2 regions of the Hydrogenophaga sp. OTU3427 genome follow, and region 1 is predicted to be linked to the other one. Evidence: riboswitches for the same ligand, from Rfam matches in the RefSeq annotation. Region 1 holds a riboswitch; the other holds the start of a gene.
The links. A riboswitch is a leader RNA that binds a small molecule or an ion and turns the genes downstream of it on or off. The one in region 1 is predicted to bind cobalamin.
Positions count from the first base shown of each region.

Region 2: it holds a riboswitch for cobalamin, as region 1 does, so the genes downstream of both, AAHB17_RS01910 (TonB-dependent receptor domain-containing protein) here and AAHB17_RS12100 (TonB-dependent receptor domain-containing protein) in region 1, are expected to answer to the same signal.

Region 1 is NZ_JASATI010000017.1:78,564-81,767, reverse strand. Features, by position in the region: gene AAHB17_RS12100 (TonB-dependent receptor domain-containing protein) at 1-1,350, opposite strand, end outside; cobalamin riboswitch at 1,431-1,671, opposite strand; gene AAHB17_RS12095 (ketopantoate reductase family protein) at 1,735-2,637, shown strand; gene AAHB17_RS12090 (methyl-accepting chemotaxis protein) at 2,769-3,204, shown strand, end outside.
Region 2 is NZ_JASATI010000002.1:159,334-162,537, forward strand. Features, by position in the region: gene AAHB17_RS01890 (sulfite exporter TauE/SafE family protein) at 1-167, opposite strand, end outside; RNA gene ssrS (6S RNA) at 239-418, opposite strand; gene AAHB17_RS01900 (cell division protein ZapA) at 488-844, opposite strand; gene AAHB17_RS01905 (DUF904 domain-containing protein) at 856-1,074, opposite strand; cobalamin riboswitch at 1,111-1,351, shown strand; gene AAHB17_RS01910 (TonB-dependent receptor domain-containing protein) at 1,429-3,204, shown strand, end outside.

The DNA.
Region 1 (3,204 bases):
CCGGTTGCGGTAGGCGACGATGCTGGCGTTGCGGCCGGCACCGGCGTAGCGGAGCGCGAACTCGATGTTGCGGCTCGATTCGGGCCGCAGGTCGGGCGTGCCGTAGATGCTGAAGCGCTGGAACAGCGTGGGCACGCGGAAGGCGGTGCCGGCCGAGGCGCTGGCGCGCCACGCGGGCGTGAGCGCGTAGGCGTAGGCCAGGCTGCCGGTGGTCTTGCCGCCGAATTCGCTGTCCTGGTCGTGGCGCAGGTTGAGCTGGGCCGTGTGCGGGCCGCTGTGCAGGCCGTAACCCAGGGCCAGCGCGTCCTGCGAACGCTGTGTGCGCGTGGGGACGGTGCTGGCGTTGTCGAGCTGGTCCTCGCGCCGCTCGATGTCGGCCGTCCACTGGTGTGCGCCCAGCCGCCATTCGTTGTGCAGCAGGTGGCTGGTGATGCGGGTGTCGGTGACGTAGGGCGAGGGACGGGTTTCGTAGCGGTCGCGGCTCTGGCTGGTGCTCAGGCGGGTGCGGTGGCTGTCGCTCCACTGCGCCAGCCACTGCAGGCCGACGGTGCGCAACTGCTGCAGGGCGTGGTCGTCGCGGCCAGCGCGGCTGCCGTCGTATTGCGCGTCCTGGTCGCTGCTCAGCGCGGTGGCTTCGAGGCGGTGCGCCGCGTTCAGCTGCCAGCCCAGGCTGGCGGTGGCCCCGCTGTGGCGGTGGCCGTCGCGGTCGGGGTTGTTGCCGGCGGGCTGGACGTTGAAGCCCTGGCTGACCTCGCGGCTCAGGCCCAGCGCGTAGTCGAACGCGCCTTCGCGGCCGCTGAGGCTGGCGTCGGCCTTGTAGGTGCCGTGGCTGCCGGCGCCCACGCTGATGGCCGGCGCGAAGCCCTGCTCGCCACGGCGCGTGAAGATCTGGATCACCCCGCCGAGGGCGTCCGAGCCGTAGACCGCGGCGGCCGGGCCGCGCACGATCTCGACGCGCTCGATCTGCGACAGCGGGATGGCGTTCCACGACGCACCGCCGGTGGACTGCGAGTCGATGCGCACGCCGTCGATGATGACGGCGGTGAAGCGGCTTTCGGCGCCGCGCACGAAGACGCTGGTGGTGCCGGCCGGGCCGCCGTTGCGAGCCATGGACAGGCCGGGCTGGCGCGCCAGCACGTCGGCCAGGCCGCTGGCGCCGCTGCGTTCCAGTTCGGCGCGGTCGATCACCGTGACATCGGCGACCACGTCGGTCAGCGCCTGTTCGGTGCGGGTCGCGGTGACCAGGGTTTCGGACAGCGAGGCGGGGGCGGTCTGGGCGTGGCAAAGCGGCGTGGCGCAGGCGGCCATCACCCACGCGGCACGGCGCGTGCGGAAGAAGCGGGTTTTCATGAACAAGAACAAGCCAGGATGTCCGCACCGCCTTCCCCGACGGTGAATGGACCTTACGGTGCCGCCCCTGACGCGCAGGCGTGGCACCACCTTGTTGGCCGGTATCCGGGCTGGCGGAGACAACAGCCATCGCCTTCCCAAACGCCTTGGCAGGCGCCCAGTGGCCGTGATGGCTGCGGGGGTGGTGACCCACCCCGTCCGCTTACCGTTGCGGGGGCAGCGCTGGTTAGGAGCGGTCCTGCGTGACAGGCCACTCCCCCCAGCTTCCCGTTGAACTGCAGCCCATGAACCGGGCCGCGAGCACCAACGGGCGCATTCTAAGCGCAAGGCTGGCGGGGCGGACCTGTGTCAGCATGTGGGCTGTTGTGGATGAAGGAGCGAAGCATGAAGATCGCGGTGATGGGGGCGGGCGCCGTGGGCTGCTACTACGGCGGCATGCTGGCGCGCGCGGGCCACGAGGTGACGTTGATCGCGCGGCCGGTGCATGTGGCGGCGGTGTCGCGGCACGGGCTGTTGCTCGACACCCTGTCTTTCCGGGAGCACGTGCCCCTGCAGGCGTCCACCGACGTGGCGGCGGCGCGTGGCGCCGAGCTGGTGCTGTTCTGTGTCAAGTCCACCGACACCGACAGCGCCGCCGCCGCGCTGCGGCCGCACCTGGCGCCGCAGACGCAGGTGCTGAGCCTGCAGAACGGCGTGGACAACGCCGAGCGGCTGCAGGCCCTGATCCCGCAGGTGGTGACGCCGGCGGTGGTCTACGTGGCCACCGAGATGGCCGGGCCGGGGCACGTGAAACACCACGGGCGCGGCGAGCTGGTCATCGGGGCCTCGGCGGGCAGCGGGGCCCTGGCCCAACTGCTCATCGACGCCGGCGTGCCGGTGCTGGTCTCCGACAACGTGGTCGGCACCCTGTGGACCAAGCTGATCGTCAACTGCGCCTACAACGCCCTGTCGGCCATCACCGGCCTGCCCTATGGCCCCCTGGTCCGCCGCGAAGGCATCGCCGCCGTGGTGCGCGACGTGGTGTTGGAGTGCCTGGCCGTGGCCCAGTCCCTGGGCGTGACCGTGCAGGGCGATCCCTGGGCGGCGGTCGATGCCATTCCGCGCACGATGCCGACGCAGTCCTCGTCCACCGCGCAGGACCTGCGCAAGGGCAAGCGCACCGAGATCGACCACCTCAACGGCTACGTGGTCCGTCAGGGGGAGCGCCTCGGTGTCGCCACGCCGGCCAACCGGCTGCTGCACGTGCTGGTCAAGGCGCTGGAGAACCCTGCGGCCGACGCGGCCTGAGCCCGGCCGGGGGCGACCGCCCGGCGGCCCATGCGCGGGCGTTCACGGTGATGCCTCAACGATGTTTTACATTATGTCGGGTGGGGAGGGCGCACCCTCCCTGAAAAGCATTCTTAAAAAAGGGAGTCACCGTGAATATCCTGAACAAGCTGCGCATACGCGCCCGGCTGATCGCCGCTTTCGCGATCACCACCCTGATCACGCTGCTGATCGGCCTCCTGGGCATGAGCTCGACGGACCACCAGGCCCGTGCCATGAGCAGCATGTACAGCAACCAGTTGGAGCCCATCGCCGACGTGTCCAGCGCCAACATCCAGGCGCTCTACATCAACCGTGACCTCTACCACTACGTCATCGCCTCCGACCGCGCCGCCAAGGACCAGGTCAAGGCGCACATTGCGGAGCGGATCAACGAGTACAGGCGCCTGTTCACCAAGTACAAGGCCACCGAACTCGCGCCGGAGGAAAAGGCGCTGATCGCCAAGATCGAGGCGGCCTGGCCCCTCTATGCCGCAGCCGCGGACAAGGCGATGAAGCTCGCCGACGAGAACCGCACCGAAGACGCCG
Region 2 (3,204 bases), on a different contig from region 1:
ATGGCCATCTTGACCGCCAACTCCGGCGCGACGCCGCGGCCCGACATGATGATGGTGATGAAGGGCACCATGAGCATGCCGCCGCCTATGCCCAGCAGCCCGGCCAGGAAACCAGTGCACAGGCCCAGCACGGCGAGTTCGACAACAAGAAGGGGATCGAGCAGCATGAGCGTTCAGGCGTTGATCGTCGAGCGTGAACACGCTCAACAAGCGACGCCAAACGCTCAACCGGGAAGAGGGGGTGTCTGCGAGTGCCACCGGACCGGCATCCTGAACCGGGGTTCAGGTGGGCAAGGGCAGCGGGACTTCGGGTTCATCTGACGCGAGACGCTCACACCCATCACGCAATGTACCAAGCCCGGGCTCATAGAGCATTGGTTCAAGGAAATATAAAGCCCGGCGCGCACCGCAGACAAGCCGATTGTAGGGCAGACCCGGGCGGCCAGCCGACCGGGCCGACGAATTGCCGACATCGGGCGCCTGAGGCTCAGAGCAACTGGCCGTCGTCTTCCAGCGCCTGGTCCAGACGGCGCACGAGTTCGGTCAGCCGCGCCTCGGTCTGCGGGTCCACGGCGGGCGCGTTCGCCTCGGCGTGCGACGGGTCCTCGGTCTGGCCGAAGGAGGAGGCGTTGAAGGCCAGGGCTTCCTTTTGCGACAGCTCGAAGGCGATGTTCAGCGAGGCCAGCACCGCGATCCGATCACGTGCCTTGACCTTGCCGGCGTCACGGATGCGGCACATGGCCGAATCGACTTTCTCCACCGCGTCAAGCAGCGTGGACTCGCCGCCATCGGGGCAGGCCAGCAGGTAGCTGTGTCCCATGATGAGCACTTCCATCTGTTTCATGCCGGGCTTGTTCATGCCTCGTCCTTCACCGATGGGTGGGGCAAGCGCTGGATCAGCGCGTCGATGCGCTGGCGCGCCGCGTTCAGGCGGCCCTTGAGGGCGTCGCGTTCTTGCGTGAGCGTGCGCACCTGCTCGGCCAGCAGCGCGTTGGTGCGGCGCTGTTCCTCGTGGCGCAGCAGCAGCCGCTCGACTCGCTCGGCGATCTGATCGATGGGGTGGTTGGCAGCCATGGCCGTCCATTGTAGGCGGCGCGTCCGCCGCCGGTGGCTACAATGCCCAGCGTTGGTGCTCGCGGTGTGGTTCACACGCCGCAGTTCAACGGGAAGCTGGGGGACGGCGCCGCTCGAGGCCGCCATCTAACCAGCGCTGCCCCCGCAACGGTAAGCGGACGGGCCCCTGACATGGGGCTCCGCTTTCATCGAGGCCACTGGCTGCGCGAGCCGCATCTGGGAAGGCGATGGGAGTCGATCCGCCAGCCCGGATACCGGCCAATGAGGTGGTGGCGCGCTTGTGCGGCGCGCCACCGTGACGTCCAGGCACCGTCGGGGAAGGCGGTGAGGGCAGCTTCCGTGTGATGAATCCCCATGACTTCTCGATCTTCTTTTGGCCTGCCGCTGGCGGCACTGCCCCTGGCCTTGTCCGTGGCGGGCGCACAGGCGCAAACCACGCCCCCTCAGTTGCGTGAAACCGTGGTCACCGCCACCCGCGTCGTCCAGCCGCTGATGGACGTGGTGGCCGATGTCACCGTGGTCGACCGCGAAGCCATCGAGCGCAGCGGCGCGGTGGCCGTGGCCGACGTGCTGGCGCGCCTGCCCGGTGTCGAGCTGGCGCGCAACGGCGGGGCCGCCTCGGTCACCGGCGTGTTCGTGCGTGGCGCCGAACCGCGCTTCACGGCCGTGTTCATCGACGGCGTGCGGGTGGACTCGCAGTCCACCGGCGGCGCCACCTGGAACGCGCTGCCCCTGGCCCAGATCGACCGCATCGAGCTGGTCCGCGGCCCGGCCGCCGCTGTCTATGGCTCAGACGCCATGGGCGGCGTGGTGCAGATCTTCACCCGCAAGGGCGAGGGTGCCTTCGCGCCCAGCGTGTCCGTGGGCGCGGGCAGCCACGGGCTGCGCCAGGTGCAGGCCGGCTTCAGCGGCAGCAGCGGCACGATCGACTATGCCTTGTCCGCCGCCGACGAGCGCAGCACCGGCTTCGATTCGCAGCCCGGCAGCAACCCCGACCGTGACGGTCACCACAACCGCTCGGCCACCGCCCGCCTGGGCTGGCAGATCAACCCCGCCCACCGGCTGGATGCCACCGCGCTGAGCAGCCGCGTCAACGCCCAGTACGACGGCTACGTGCCCGGCGACGACGACCGCAGCTTTCACCACCTCAACACCCTGGGCCTGACCTGGCAGGCGCGCTGGACGGACAGCTACCAGACCCGCGTGAGCGCCTCGCGTGGGCGCGACCGTTACGACAGCGCGCCGTACAGCTACCTCACCGAAACCACGGTGACCAGCTACCTGTTCCACAACGAGTGGCGCCAGGGCGCCCACCTGTTCACCGCCGCACTGGAGCGCCGCGAAGACGAACTCGACAACGTCAGCACCACGCCGGCGATTTCCGGCCGCCACCAGGACGCATTGGCGCTGGGCTACGGCTGGGTGGCCGGCGCCCACGCGCTGCAGCTCAACCTGCGCCACGACCGCGACAGCGAGTTTGGCGACAAGGGCACCGGCAGCGCCGCCTACGCCTACAGCTTCGCGCCCGGCTGGCGCGCCACCGCGTCGGCGGGCACGGCCTTCCGCGCACCCACGCTCTACCAGCGCTTCAGTGTCTATGGCGTGCCCAGCCTCAAACCGGAGTCGGGCCGCAACGTCGAGGTCGGCCTGCGTTATGCGCACCAGGGCACGGCCTACGGGCTGGTGGCCTACCGCAACCTGGTGTCCGACCTGATCAACTACGTCCCCGGCTCCGGCCCCTGCGCCAACGGCATGGGCGAATACGCCGGCTGCTACGCCAACGTTGCGCGTGCCCGCTACAGCGGCGTGACCCTGAGCGCGGCGCGCCGCGTGGCCGGTGTACACCTCAGCGCCTCGCTCGACCTGCAAAGCCCGCGCGACCTCGACACCGGCTTGCAACTGGTGCGCCGCGCCAAGCGCCACGCCAGCCTGGCCGCCGATACCCGCGTGGGTGAGTGGCTGCTGGGCGCCGAGCTCAAGCTGTCGGGCGCCCGTTTCAACGACACCGCCAACACCCAGCGCCTGGGCGGCTATGGGCTGGTGAACCTGCACGCCAGCACACCGCTGGCGCCCGACTGGTCGCTGCTGCTGCGCATCGACAACCTGGGCGACAAGGACTACGCCACCGTG